DNA from 3 places in the Saccharopolyspora sp. NPDC002578 genome. Region 2 is predicted to be linked to each of the others. Evidence: riboswitches for the same ligand, from Rfam matches in the RefSeq annotation. Region 2 holds a riboswitch; each other region holds the start of a gene.
The links. Region 2 has a riboswitch for thiamine pyrophosphate ahead of thiC (phosphomethylpyrimidine synthase ThiC). Riboswitches for the same ligand answer to the same signal wherever they lie in the genome.

Region 1 (4,704 bases), on a different contig from region 2:
GCACCGGAGTGGGCGCGCACGAACTCGTCGGCGATCCCGGAGTGCGTCCCGTGCGGGGCCAGCACGTCGTCGTGCGCAACCCCGGTGTCACCGAGTACTTCGTGGAGATCGGAGCCGGCCCCGAGTTCACCGCGTACATGCCGCACGGCGACCACGTGGTGCTCGGCGGTACCGCGGTCGACCAGGACTGGTCGCGCATCCCCGGACGCGAAGCGGGCGCCGCCATCCTGCGGCGCTGCGCGCACGTCGAACCGCTGCTCGCCGGAGCCGACGTGCTCGGCGAGACCGTGGGACTCCGCCCCGGACGGGACGCGGTCAGGCTGGAGGTCGAGCGGTTCGGCGGCGGCACCGTCGTGCACAACTACGGGCACTCCGGGTGCGGCGTCGCGCTGTCCTGGGGCTGCGCCGCGGAAGCCGCCGAGCTGGTGCTGACCGGCTGAGGTCAGGACAGGGCGTCGACGACCCCGTCGATCTCCTCCGCCAGCGTGACGTCCTTCGCCGTGATGCCGCCCTGCGAATGCGTCGACAGCGAGAACGTGACCTTGCGCCAGCGGATGTCGATGTCCGGGTGGTGGTTCTCGCTCTCGGCGATCTCCGCGATCCGGTTCACGCCCTGGATGGCCTGCGGGAAGCTCGCGAACTCCACCGTCCGCGTGATCGTGGTTCCGTCCTGGGCCCACTCCGGCAGTCCGGCGAGCGCTTCGGCGACCTGGGTGTCGTTCAGCAGTTCGGTCATGGCTCCATGGTGGTGGTCGACCGGCCGGATTGCGACCGTCGGCCCCACCCGGAGCGGTGACACGTAGACTGCCGTCGCCACGGGAGTCCAGCGCGCTGGGCTGAGAGGAGGGGCGAATCCCCTCGACCGTCCGCACCTGAACCGGATCATGCCGGCGCAGGGAGGTGTCGCGATCAGCTCGACGTTGCACACGTGGCCGTTGCCGTGTGCTGCTCGGGAGGACCGTTGAACCGTTACCTGCGCTGGGTCGCCGCCCTTGCGGTCGCCTCGCTCACCACCGGGTGCTCGCTCATCGGGAGCTCCGGCCCGGAGCCCGCCGCGCGCACCGTCACGCTCGTCGCGCACGATTCGTTCGTCGCCGACCCCGCCGTGCTCGCCGACTTCGAACGGCGCAGCGGCATCCACCTGGAAGTCCGCAACAGCGGTGACGCGGGCGAGCTGACGAACAAGCTGGTGCTGTCCCGAGCCGCGCCGCTCGGCGACGTCGCCTACGGCGTCGACTCGACGTTCGCGTCCCGCGCGCTCGGCGCAGGCGTGTTCGCGCCGCACCGGTCCGCCGCGGCCGAACGCGGACCGCAGCGGTACGCGCAGGACCAGGAGCAGCGGCTCACCGCGATCGACGTCGCCGACGTGTGCCTGAACATCGACACCGGCTGGTTCGCGCAGCACCGGGTGCCGGAGCCCGCGACGTTGCGCGACCTCACCGACCCCCGCTACCGCGGGCTGATCGCGTTACCGGACCCGACGACGTCCTCACCCGGGCTCGCGTTCCTGCTCGGCACCGTCGCCGCCTTCGGCGATCCCGGCTGGCAGGACTACTGGCGGGACCTGACCGCGAACGACGTGAAGCTCTCCGCCGGTTGGGAAGAGGCCTACAACCAGGACTTCTCCGGATCCACCGGGCAGGGGCCGCGGCCGATCGTGCTGTCCTACGCCTCCTCGCCCGCCGCGGAGGTCGACGAGACCGGCCGCCCGCGCACCCGGGCGCTGCTCGACACCTGCTACCGGCAGGTCGAGTACGCCGGTGTGCTGGCCGGGGCGAAGGACCCGCAGGCCGCCGGTGAAGTCGTCGACTTCCTGCTCTCACCTGAATTCCAAGCGCAGGTGCCGGACCAGATGTACGTGTACCCCGCGGTCGACGGGGTCGCGCTGCCTCCGGGCTGGGCGGAGAGCGCGCCGCTGCCGCAGGGCCCGGCGGAGCTGCCCGCAGCCGAGGTGGAACGCGACCGGGACCGCTGGGTGGAGCAGTGGCGGACGCTGGTGCGGGGATGAACCACGGCCTCCGCCGGCGGTTGCCCGTGGCGCTCGCCGCGGTGATCGTGCTCGGTTTCCTCGGGCTGTTCTTCGCCTGGCCCGTCGCGGCGATCGTCGGGCTGGGACTGCGCGGTGAAGTCGGGGCGGTGCTGGTCGAGCCGTCGACGTGGCGGCTCGTGGGCTTCACGCTCGGGCAAGCCGCCGCGTCCACCGCCGTCGCGTTGCTGGCGGGACTGCCGCTGGCCTACGTGCTGGCCCGGCTCGCGGTCCCCGGCCGCGGGCTGCTGCGGGTCGCGGTGACCGTGCCGTTCGTGCTGCCGACGATCGTGGTGGGCATGGCGTTCCGGGCGTTGTTCGGCGCCGATGCCGGGGTGCTCGCGATCGTGCTGGCCAACGCGTTCTTCAACGTCGCCGTCGTCGCGCGCACCGTGAGCGGGCTGTGGAGCCACCTCGACCGGCGGATGGAGGACGCTGCCCGATCGCTCGGCGCGAGCCGGTTGCGCGCGTTCACCTCGGTGACGCTGCCCGCGCTGCTGCCCGCACTGGGATCGGCCGCCTCGGTCGTGTTCCTGTTCAGCGCCACCAGCTTCGGCGTGGTGCTGGTGCTCGGGGGTGGTGAGCTGCGGACGCTGGAGACGGAGATCTACCTGCGCACCGTGCAGCTGCTGGACCTCCCCGGCGCGGCGGCGCTGTCGCTGCTGCAGCTCGCGGCCGTCGTCGCCGCGCTGCTGGTCGCGACCGTCGCGCGACGACGCCGGGAAACGGCGCTGCGGCTGCGCGCGCCGTCCGACACCGCGCGGCGTCCGCAGGGAGCGGAGTGGTGGGTCGTCGGGCTCGCCGGGCTGGTGCTGTGCGGGCTCGGCACGCCGATCGTGACCTTGCTGCTGCGATCGGTGTCCACCAGGGACGGGTGGGGGCTCGCGGGGTACCGGGCGCTGCTGGGCACCGGGCAGAACGGGACGTTGGAGGTCACCGGGCTCGAAGCGGCGCTCAACTCGGTGCGCACCGCCGTCGACGCGACCTGGATGGCGCTGCTGTTCGGGCTGCTGGCGTCCTTCGTGCTCGTCGCGATCCGGCGCCGGGCCATCGCCGAAAGCCTCGACCTGGCCCTGATGCTGCCGCTGGGCGTGTCCGCGGTGACCGTCGGCTTCGGGTACCTGATCACGCTCGGTTCGCTGCCGGGAGATCTGCGGACCTCGCCGCTGCTGGTGCCGTTCGCGCAAGCGCTGGTGGTGACACCGCTGGTGATCCGCATGGTGCTGCCGGTGCTGCGGGCCATCGACGAACGACTGCGCCAGGCCGCCGCGACGTTGGGCGCCGGGCCGTGGCGGGTCCGGCGCGAGATCGACGTTCCGCTCGCCGCGCGAACCGTGCTGGCCGCGGCGGGTTTCGGATTCGTCATCGCGCTCGGCGAGTTCGGTGCCACCGGCTTCCTCGCCCGGCCCGACGCGCCGACCCTGCCCGTGGCCATCGCCCGGCTGCTCGGCAGGCCCGGCGAGCTCAATTCGCAACTCGCCTACGCCGCGTGCACGTTGCTGATGATCGTCACCGTGCTCGGCGTCGTGCTCATCGAACGGCTCCGAGGACGTACCGACGCCGTGGAGGAATTCTGATGGGGCTGGAAGTGCACGGGCTCACCGTCCGCTTCGGCGAGACGACGGCGGTGCGCGAGGTGGATCTGTCCGTGCTGGACGGCGAGGTCCTGGCGCTGCTCGGGCCGTCCGGTTGCGGCAAGTCCACTCTGCTGCGGACCGTCGCCGGGCTGGAACGGCCCACGGCGGGAGCGGTGCGCTGGAACGGACGCGACCTCGACGCGGTCCCGGTGCACCAGCGCAGGTTCGGGATGGTCTTCCAGGACGGGCAGCTGTTCCCGCACCGCGACGTGGCGGGCAACGTCGGCTTCGGGCCGCGGATGCGCGGCGTCGGCGGGGCCGCCCGAGCCGCGCGCGTCGCGGAACTGCTGGAGCTGGTCGGCCTCGCCGGATACGGCGCGCGCCGGGTCACCGACCTATCCGGCGGTGAAGCCCAGCGTGTCGCGCTCGCCCGCGCGCTCGCCGCCGACCCGGAACTGCTGCTGCTGGACGAACCGCTGTCCGCGCTCGACCGGATGCTCCGGGAACGGCTCGCCGTCGACCTCGCCGCGCTGCTCGGGCAGGGCCCGTCGACCGCGCTGGTCGTCACGCACGACCACGACGAGGCGTTCACCCTCGCCGATCGGGTCGCCGTCATGGCGCGGGGCGCGGTCCTGCAGGCCGACACGCCCGCACTGCTGTGGCGGCACCCCGCCGACGACGAAGTGGCCGAGTTCCTCGGCTGCACCACGTTCCTACCGGCGACCGTCCGCGACGGAACGGCGACCTGCGCGCTGGGGACCGTCGAGGTGACCGCGAAGGACGGCGACGCGCGGCTCGGCCTGCGTGCCGCCGGAGTGCGCGCCGAGCGGGCCCGGCCCGACGTCCCCGGCGGAGCCGAACCGGTCGGCACCGTGCGGGAACGCGTCCACCGGCACGATCACGTGCGGCTCGCCGTGAACGTGCCCGAGTTCGGCCGGGTGGAGGCGGTCGCGCACATCGCCGACGCGCCCGCGATCGAAGACGAGGTGCGGCTGAGGCTGGACCCCGACGGAATCGCGCTCGTCGGCGGGGACTGAACGGCCGCTCAGCCGGACGGTCGTTCCAGGAAATCCGAGTCGGGCGCCGCGAATCCGAACCGCT
Region 2 (4,704 bases):
TGCGCGATCATCGCCGCGCCGATCCCGGAGGTGATGTGGTCGTAGGCGGGCGCGATGTCGGTGGTCAGCGGCCCCAGCGTGTAGAACGGCGCCTCGTCGCACAGCTCCTCCTCGAGCCGCACGTTCTCCGCGATCTTGTGCATCGGCACGTGGCCGGGGCCTTCGATCATCACCTGCACGTCGTGTTCGCGGGCGATGCGGGTGAGCTCGCCGAGCGTCTCCAGTTCGGCGAACTGGGCGCGGTCGTTGGCGTCGGCGATGGAGCCGGGGCGCAGGCCGTCGCCGAGGGAGAAGGTGACGTCGTAGTCGCGCAGGATCTCGCACAGCTCGGAGAAGTGCGTGTAGAGGAAGCTCTCGCGGTGGTGCGCCAGGCACCACGCGGCCATGATCGAGCCGCCGCGGGAGACGATGCCGGTGACGCGCTGCGCGGTCAGCGGCACGTACCGCAGCAGCACTCCGGCGTGCACGGTCATGTAGTCGACGCCCTGCTCGCACTGTTCGATCACGGTGTCCCGGTAGATCTCCCAGGTCAGCCGGGCCGGGTCGCCGTTGACCTTCTCCAGCGCCTGGTAGATCGGCACGGTGCCGACCGGCACCGGCGAGTTGCGCAGGATGCGCTCGCGCGTCTCGTGGATGCGCTTGCCGGTGGACAGGTCCATGATCGTGTCGGCGCCCCAGCGGGCCGCCCACACCATCTTCTCGACCTCCTCCTCCACCGACGAGGTCACCGCCGAGTTGCCGATGTTCGCGTTGACCTTCACCAGGAACTTCTTCCCGATGATCATCGGTTCGCTCTCGGGGTGGCACCGGTTGGCGGGCAGCACCGCGCGACCGCGGGCGATCTCGTCGCGCACCAGCTCGGCGGGCAGGTCCTCGCGGGCGGCGACGAACTCCATCTCGCGGGTGATCACGCCCGCCTTCGCCCAGGCCAGCTGCGTCCGGTGCTCGGCGGACCAGCCGGCGCGGGTCTCCGGGAGTCCTTTGTGGACGTCGATGGTCGCGGTGTCGTCGGTGTAGGGCCCGGAGGTGTCGTAGACGTCGAGGTGCTCGCCGTTGCTGAGCTCGATCCGGCGGGCGGGCACCCGCAGGCCGCCGACCTCGCGGTGCACCTTGCGGGAACCGCTGATCGGCCCGGTGGTCACACCGGTCCCGGTGGCATTCGAGTCCGCAGTGGACAGAGGGGGACGCACGTCGGCCATGGCCGTTCACTCCCTACGCCGGCATTATCCGGTCAGGTTCAGGCGGTCGGCGGCCCCGGATCGGATGATCCAGCCGCCCTCTCAGCCCGCTTCCGGTGCGAGCTCCCGCGATCAGTTGTCGGCGCCGACGTTAGCCGCGCCGCCACGGTCTGCCAAGCCCCGATTCGGGTCGATGACGGCGCGGCGGATCAGGGATAGGCTGTCTAGCAGGGAAAACGAACTCTTGTCAGACCTGGAGGTTACAGTGCGCGACGACACCAGCACAGGAGGTGATCGCGCTGTGAGTGCTGCACCGGTGCTCCAGGAATCGTCCTGGGAGACGTTCGTCGAGGTCTGGAACCGCCTCGACCTTCCAGAAGGCTGGCGCGCGGAGATCATCGAGGAGAGGATCGTGATGTCCCCGCCGCCAGGTCAGAACCACAATCTCATCGGAAGCAGGGTCAACAAGGCTCTGGTCCGGGCGCTACCCGATGATTGGGAGGGTTCTGCAGACCCAAGGCATCGCAACGCCGTCTACCTCGCGAATCGTGGTGCCTGATCTGCTGGTGGCTTTGCGGGAGCGAATGACACCGGCGGTCGTGTTGCCGGGCGAAGACGCCCTGCTCGCCGTGGAGATCACGTCGAAGAGCGGTGCCGAGACCGACCGCGGCGCCAAGCACGAGGCGTACGCGCAGGCCGGAATTCCGCTGTACCTGCTCATCGACCGCTTCGCGCCGCGCTGGCCCACGGTCACGCTGTTCTCCGAACCCGATGGCGACGCCTACCGGGAATCGCACGCCGTCCCGTTCGGGAAGCCGATCGAGCTGCCGTCGCCGTTCGACGTCACGCTGGAAACGGAGGACTTCCCGCGGTGAGGTTCAGTCCTCGTCGTCGGCGAACGGGTCGCCTTCGACCGCCGGGTCCCAGGAGTGGCCGGGAACGCCCCAGCCGTTGCGCTTCACCGCTTTCTTCGCCGCGCGCGCGTTGCGCCCGATCAGCCGGTTCAAGTACAGGTAGCCGTCCAGATGGTCGGTCTCGTGCTGCAGGCAGCGGGCGAAGAACCCGGTGCCCTCGACCTCCACGGGCGAGCCGTCCACGTCGAACCCGGTGACCTTCGCCCAGCTCGCCCGCCCGGTCGGGAACGCCTCGCCGGGCACCGACAGGCAGCCTTCCCAGTCATCGTCCGGGTCCGGCATCGTCTCGGGGATCGCGCTCGTCTCCAGCGTCGGGTTGACCACCACGCCGCGGTGCCGCACGCCCTCGTCGTCGGGGCAGTCGTAGACGAAGACCCGCAGGTCGACGCCGATCTGGGTGGCTGCGAGCCCGGCACCGTTGGCGGCGGTGTTCGTCTCGAACATGTCGTCGACCAGGGTGCGCAGCGCCTCGTCGAAGTGCTCGACGGGGCGGGTGGGGTGGTGCAGAACCGGGTCGCCCACGATGCGGATCGGGTGAACAGCCATGCGGCGGAGGATATCGGTACGCCGCCGCGACCCGCCTCGGGCGTGGCCGTTCGCGCGGCGCGCGACGCCCATCGGAGTGATCTTCGTCGGGCGGTTCGCGGATCTCCGCCGAGGGCGTGTTGGCCGCGCACGGCCTTCGGGGACGCGTGATGTAATGGGGGCGGAATCACACGCGTGTGATTCCGGCGAACGCGGGGGTCCCCGGATCGCGACGCGAGGAGCCAGATGGACGCCGCCCAGATGCTGACCGTGCACGAGATCGCCCGGCAGTGCGAGGAATTGGCGCGTACCGACGGGCAGCGCGAAGCGGCTCCGGAACCGGTGCCCGGCAGGCACTTGCGGCCGGTCGACCCGCCCACCGAGCCGCTGCCGCGAGTTCCCGCCGAACCGTCCACATCGGACGATTCGGCGTTCGCGGAACGGGCGGCGGGTGCCTCGGCCGATCGGGAGCTCGGCGATCGCGAGCTGAGCATCCTCGCGTTCGAACGGCAGTGGTGGAAGGGCGCGGGCGGCAAGGAACGGGCCATCCGCGAGCTGTTCGACATGTCCGGCACGCGGTACTACCAGGTGCTGAACAACCTGTTGGACGACCCGGCGGCGGCCAGGGTGGATCCGATGCTGATCAAACGTTTGCGCAAGGTGCGGGCGAGTCGGCAGCGTGCCCGGCAGGCCCGCCGACTGGGAATCGAGTGGCACTGATGACTTCCGGGGAACCCCCGACCAGCCCGTCCGCCGCGAAGATCGGCGGTTACGCCCTCATCGGAGCGGGCGCGCTCTCGGCCGTGATCGGCCTGACGACCTTGGTCTCCGGCGGCTCGGATGACGCCGCGGCGCCGCCGGTCGATCAGCAGCAGACGGAGGCGCCGCTGCCGCCGTTGCCGCCGCTGCCCGCGAGTTCCGAGGAACCGCCGCCGTCCTCGTCGATCGCGCAGCCGCCGCCCGCCGCCGAGGAGCCGCCGCAGCTGCCGGATCCCGAGCCGCAGGCCCCGCCGGTGAACCAGCCGCGCCCGGAAGCGCCGGACGCCGAGCACGGCCGGCAGCACATCGTCGTGCGGGTCTACAACAACAGCACCATCAAGGGCTTGGCGCACCGGGCCGCCGACGACTTCCGCAGCGTCGGCTACGAGGTCCCGGAGGTCGGCAACTACGCGCGCGGCACGATCCCCACGACGACCGTCTACTACCGCCCCGGCACCGCCGAGGAGGCGCAGGCCAAGGAGGTCGCCGCCGCGTTCCAGGCCCGAGCGGAACCCCGCTTCGAAGGAGTCGGCGACGCGAGCCCCGGCGTAATAGCCATCATCACCAACGACTACAAGGGCCTAGGCAAGGGCGGCAAGTAACCCCCGCTCCAGCAAAGCCCCCGTCCCAACGAAACCGCGCCCCAGACAGGCAAACCCCCGCCTGCGTGCCTGGCGGCGAAGCCGTGCCTTGGACGAGCGAAGCGAAGTCTGCCTGGCGGCCGAAGGCCGTGCCTCGCGGCGTAGCCGTGCAGTAGGCGGGCGAAGCCACGCTTGCCTTGCGGCCGTAGGCCGTGCCTGTATGTGCGAAGCACATAGCCCACGTCGAAAAGCCGCTCACCCGCGGGTTCTCAGCCGGTCTCTCGCGAGGACGGCTTTTTCCCTCGTGGCGGAGCCACTTGGGAAAAAGATCCCGCAGCGAGAGACCGGCTGAGGTTCCGCCACCCGACCACCCGAGCAAAACGACCGGCTCAAACCCTCAACGACGTGAATCAGCGTAGGACTGCAGGGTTGCTAGTTGGTCGGGGTCCAGCGAGGGGCGGACTGCTCGGCGGGCGGCGTCGAGGTGCGCGGCGGAAACTTCGGCGGCGTCGAGGGATTCGCGCATCGCGGTGAGCGCGGCTTCGCGGACGAGGGCGGCGCAGTCGGCGGCGGAGTAGCCGTCGAGGTCGGCGGCCACCGCAGCCAGGTCCACGTCGGGGGTGAGCGGGGTGTTCTTCGCCGCGGAGCGCAGGATTTCCGCCCGCGCGTGCTGGTCCGGCGGCGGGACGTAGACCAGGCGTTCCAGTCTGCCGGGGCGCAGCAGGGCCGGGTCGACGAGTTCGGGGC
Region 3 (4,704 bases), on a different contig from region 2:
AGCAGCGGCTCGGTGCGTGCGTATCGCGCGGGTTCGGTCAGACCGGTCGGACGACCAGGCCCCGCGGCTCGGCGGTGAAGGTCAGCGCGCCCTCGAACTCCGCGATGGGCAGTTCGTCGCGGACCAGGCGGTGCGGCGCGTCGGCCGTCTCCACCCGGACCTCGGCCGCGGTGAAGGTCTGCTCGGCGAAGTCCGGTCCGGCGAGCTGGATCTCCAGCCGCTGCTCGCGCAAGGTGATCGCGGCGGCGCCACCTGGCACCGACAGCGGTTCGCCGTCGGCGGTGACGATGAGGCTGCCCTCGCCGTCGGACTCCGGGCGCACCGCGACGTGCGAGAGGGCGACGTCGCGCGCCCCTTCGGCACCGGTGACGCCGATGACGTCCCTGGCGACCTCGTCCTGCTCGGAGTTCTCCTCCGCGCGCGGAGCCAGCAGCGGCGTGCGCAGCTTCGCGGCCAGCCGGTGGGGAGCCCAGGAACCGGGTCCGATGAGGTTCACCACGGAGGTGATCTCGGTGTCGGCGAGCAGGCGTTCGCTGCCCACCGCGGGCGTGATCTCGATGGCCGCGACGTTCCGCTCCTCCAGCAGGTCGCGCAGCGCCTTGGCGCGCAGCCTGCTGTTGCGGTCGAATCCGCGGGTGATCGCGACGGCTCCGGACGTCCCGCCCTGCGCCGCTGCATCGGCGAGACCGGCCAGCGGAGCCCAGACCTTCGCCGGATCCGGCCGGGTCGAGCGGCGGGAGCGGGCGGACTGAGGGGCGTCGGCAGTGGTGTCCATTGCGTCAACTTTAATCCGCCACGCAGGGTCGCCTCACTAGGTGATCAGCGGTCGGCTGTGTGACTTCGCTCGCGCTCACGCGTCCCAGGTGGTGACCACGAGATCCCGGTCGCGCTCCAGCTGTTCGTCGACGTGCTGCTCGCACTCCGGGCAACGCTCGGTGATGCGGCGGCTCGACGGTTCCTTGGTGGCCGGCCAGGTCTCGTGCGGGAGTTTGATCGTCGTCGCGCACAGCGCGGTCACCGGATCACCGGCGGGTCTGGCACCGGGGCGCACCGTGATCGCGTGCCGGACCCGCTGCCCTGCTCCGACGATCCACCAGACGTGCTCTTGATCGGGGAACACTTCGCTCCCACCCCCATACCTGTCAGGACGTCCCGAGCCGCGCTTCGATCCGCTTGGCCGGATCTCGAACTCTAGACGGATCGATCAGCTCGCACGTTGCATTCGCGTGGCTACCGGAATGACTGGCTGCGCTGCTCCGATCGTGTTAATGCGGCTGTTCGGCGGAGCACCCTCGGTCCGGCGCGGATGCCGCGCTGGGCCACTCGACGTACGAAGCCGAGCACGCGCTTCGCTTGTGGTGAGAAGGATCACCGCTCATGCTGACCGCAACGATGATCGATTGCGGAGGCGTGTGCTCGTGACGGACCTGCACTTCCCCTGGCCGCGGCAGGATCCGCACGAGCCGGGGGTCCTCGCCCGCTGGCTGGCGGCCGACGGCGCCCCGGTGCGCAGCGGCACCGCCGTCGCGGAGGTGGTGACCGACGGCGTCCGGCGCACCGTGCGCGCCTCCGCCTCGGGCACGTTGTGGCGGCAGGGCGCGGCGGGCGAGCACTTCGCCGCGGGAGCGGTCATCGGGCTCATCGAATGAGAGCGGCGCAGGGCACGGCGAGATCGGCGACTCCGGCGGGTTGACCGTGCTTGCTAGGTTGGGGGCAGTGACGCGGGGTGCCCGGCGAGCGGCCGGGCTGAGAGCAGACCCGTCGAACCTGACCTAGTTCGTGCTAGCGGAGGGACGTCACCCACGTGACCGTTCGTGCTGCCCGGCCGGAATTCGCCCGGCCCGTTCCCAACGTGCTGACGATCGCCGGAACCGACCCCAGCGGCGGTGCCGGGATTCAAGCCGACCTGAAAGCCTTCTCCGCCAACGGCGCCTACGGCATGTCGGTGGTGACGGCGCTGGTCGCGCAGACCACCACCGGCGTCGCCGAGGTGCGGGAAGTACCGCCGGAGTTCGTCACCTCCCAGCTCACCACGCTGCTCGACGACGTGCGGGTGGACGCGGTGAAGATCGGGATGCTGGCGGGAACCGGGGTGATCCGCGCGGTCGTGGCCGTGCTCGACCGCTACGCGCCGCCGCACGTGGTGCTGGATCCGGTGATGGTCGCCAAGAGCGGGCACCGGCTGCTCGCCGACGAGGCGGTCGCGGTGCTGCGCGACGAGCTGCTGCCGCGAGTGGACCTGATCACGCCGAACCTGCCGGAGGCAGCGGATCTGCTGGGGGAGCGGGAGATCACCGACTCCGGCGGGATGGCCGGGCAGGCCGAGCGGCTGACCGGCTTGGGCGCCAAGCAGGTGCTGCTCAAGGGCGGGCACCTGCGCGAGGCGGCGAGCCTCGACCTCTTCCGCGGCGACGGCGAAGCCGAGTTCCTGCGCCGCGAGCGGATCGAGACCACGAACGACCACGGCACCGGGTGCACGTTGTCGGCGGCCATCGCGGCACTGCGCCCGCAGCGGCCGGACTGGTCCTCGGCGGTCCGCGACGGCAAGGAGTACCTGACCGAGGCGTTGCGCGCCGCGGACCGGCTGGACGTGGGCCGGGGGCACGGCCCCGTGCACCACTTCCACCGCTGGTGGTGAACCCGATCTTCTGGAGGGACCGTTCATGAGCAGGCTTCCCGCCCCACCGCCCGGCGGTTTCTGCGCGGGCGCGTGGGAGCACACCGCCGCGTTGCAGCAGGCCATCGTCGAGCACCCGTTCAACGCGGCGCTCACCGACGGCGCGCTGGACCGGGAGCGGTTCGCGTTCTACATCGTGCAGGACGCGCGGTACCTGGTCGGTTTCGCGCAGGCGCTGACCGCGGCGTCCACGCGGGCGGAGGACCCCGCCGACGCGGCGTTCCTGGCCGGTGCGGCGCAAGGCGCGCTGGTGGAGGAACGCCGGTTGCACGCCGGGTACGTGGAGGAGTTCGGGCTCACCGAGGCCGACCTCGCCGGGGTGGTGACCTCGCCGTCGTGCACGGCCTACACCTCGTTCTTGCGCGGCAGCGCGCTGGTGGAGCCGTATCCGGTGCTGCTGGCGGCGATCCTGCCGTGCTTCTGGGTGTACCAGCACGTGGGCAGCGAGATCCTGGCCGCCGTCGGGGACGTGTCGGGCCACCCGTACCGGCGGTGGATCGAGACGTACGCCGACGACGAGTTCGCGGCGGCGGTGCTCAACGCCCGCGAGCTCGTGGACCGGGTCGCGGCGGCGGCCGATGCGCCGATGCGGCAGCGGATGCTGGCCGCGTTCGCGCGCGCCAGCGAGTACGAGTGGATGTTCTGGGACGGCGCGTGGAATCGCGAGCAGTGGCCGACGGCGCGCTGGCTCCCGGCCTGAGAACTCGTTGCGGCGGCACGGTTCTTCCCTGCGCACGAGGCTTCGCCCTGTCGCGAGGGCGGCTCGACGGCCGAGATTTTTGATCACCCTGAGTAGCGTCGATCGGGTGCGCGTGGAACCGGAGAGTCGGGTGGTCAGAGGCGCTGCGGCGGCGCGATCAATTCGTGATCAGGAGCACTTTCGAGTGGTGTTAACGAACACCCTCCGCCACGACGATGAGGTTTACGACACGTTCGTTCGGCGTGTTCAGACGTGGGACTTCTTCTCACCGCGGCGGCGGGATTCGGTGACCTTTGAGTACGGGTACTTCTATTGTGATCATGCTGGCGGGGATGCTGGTGCCGGTGCTGGCCGCAGCGCCCTTCTACATCGCCGACCGCCGACGCGACGCGGCGGCGGCCCAGGCGGAAGCGGAAGCCGAGAAACCCGACGCCGAGATCCACGTCCTGCATCCGGCGACGCAGGGCGGGATTTCGGCGAGCGGACCGGAGCAGGCGGCGGCGTGAAGCACGCCGCCGCCCGGCGGCGTCAGTCCCCGTAGATCGACCAGGCCAGCTTCGACTTGGCCTCTTGCAGCGCGGCGAGCGTGGACTGCTCGTACCCGCCTTCCTGCGGCGGCGGCGGAACCTGCAGCCCTTCGCTGAGGCCCCAGCCGGAGCCGCGCTGGATCAACGAGCGGTGCTTGTTCGTGTAGTACCCGGAGTTGATCGACACGGCGACGCCGTGCGCACCGGCGGCCGCGGCCATCAGGTGCATGTGGAACCGGGTGGACAACCAGCGCTGACCGGCGGCGGCGGGCAGGCCGTGATCCATGATCTCGGAGAAGGCGTAGAACCGGGAACCGGGCAGGTCGTGCTCGACCAGCGCGAAGACCTCCCGATCCACCCGCGGGATTCCCTCGATGATCCCGACCTGCTCCGGGTGCACGTCCCAGGCGCGCAGCGTGTCGAGCAGGAAACCGGCCAGCGCGGGCACCGTGACGTCCAGCAGGTCCGACTGCAGGCAGATCATCACGTCCCGCAGGTCGTCGGTGCGGTACAGCTCCGGCTCGATGCCGAAGAACATGTCGTCACCGGTCGCGGTGAGCTGGCCCGCGGAGTTGAGCAGCTCCGCGGACGGCTCGTCGCGGACGTCGATCAGCTCGAACTGCGAAGCGAGGTTGCGCACCAGCGGGTGCGCCTCCTCCGGCGCGGGCCACAGGCCCTGCCCGGTCATCACCGCGCGCCCGCCGGAGCGGCGCACCGCGGCGACCGCGCCCGCCAGCAACCCGTAGTGCCGCGGCCAGATCCCGTTGATGAACCCGCCGCCGATGATGTGCACCAGGTCG

Region 1: linked by a shared signal. The riboswitch ahead of ACWD38_RS05960 (thiamine ABC transporter substrate-binding protein) and the one ahead of thiC (phosphomethylpyrimidine synthase ThiC) in region 2 are both predicted to bind thiamine pyrophosphate.
Region 3: linked by a shared signal. The riboswitch ahead of thiD (bifunctional hydroxymethylpyrimidine kinase/phosphomethylpyrimidine kinase) and the one ahead of thiC (phosphomethylpyrimidine synthase ThiC) in region 2 are both predicted to bind thiamine pyrophosphate.

Annotation. Positions count from the first base shown of each region.
Region 1 covers NZ_JBSFWJ010000007.1:70,770-75,473, reverse strand. Annotated here, with positions in the region: gene ACWD38_RS05970 (FAD-dependent oxidoreductase) at 1-440, shown strand, start outside; gene ACWD38_RS05965 (4a-hydroxytetrahydrobiopterin dehydratase) at 443-736, opposite strand; TPP riboswitch at 806-916, shown strand; gene ACWD38_RS05960 (thiamine ABC transporter substrate-binding protein) at 962-2,008, shown strand; gene ACWD38_RS05955 (ABC transporter permease) at 2,005-3,603, shown strand; gene ACWD38_RS05950 (ABC transporter ATP-binding protein) at 3,603-4,640, shown strand; gene ACWD38_RS05945 (GNAT family N-acetyltransferase) at 4,649-4,704, opposite strand, start outside.
Region 2 covers NZ_JBSFWJ010000018.1:89,706-94,409, reverse strand. Annotated here, with positions in the region: gene thiC (phosphomethylpyrimidine synthase ThiC) at 1-1,199, opposite strand, end outside; TPP riboswitch at 1,193-1,318, opposite strand; gene ACWD38_RS11905 (hypothetical protein) at 1,444-1,737, shown strand; gene ACWD38_RS11900 (Uma2 family endonuclease) at 1,670-2,053, shown strand; gene ACWD38_RS11895 (peptide deformylase) at 2,057-2,638, opposite strand; gene ACWD38_RS11890 (DUF3263 domain-containing protein) at 3,005-3,337, shown strand; gene ACWD38_RS11885 (LytR C-terminal domain-containing protein) at 3,337-3,978, shown strand; gene ACWD38_RS11880 (AAA family ATPase) at 4,355-4,704, opposite strand, start outside.
Region 3 covers NZ_JBSFWJ010000006.1:57,351-62,054, reverse strand. Annotated here, with positions in the region: gene ACWD38_RS05155 (hypothetical protein) at 38-775, opposite strand; gene ACWD38_RS05150 (hypothetical protein) at 851-1,120, opposite strand; gene ACWD38_RS05145 (biotin attachment protein) at 1,419-1,649, shown strand; TPP riboswitch at 1,713-1,811, shown strand; gene thiD (bifunctional hydroxymethylpyrimidine kinase/phosphomethylpyrimidine kinase) at 1,805-2,638, shown strand; gene tenA (thiaminase II) at 2,664-3,377, shown strand; gene ACWD38_RS05130 (hypothetical protein) at 3,698-3,883, shown strand; gene ACWD38_RS05125 (polysaccharide pyruvyl transferase family protein) at 3,906-4,704, opposite strand, start outside.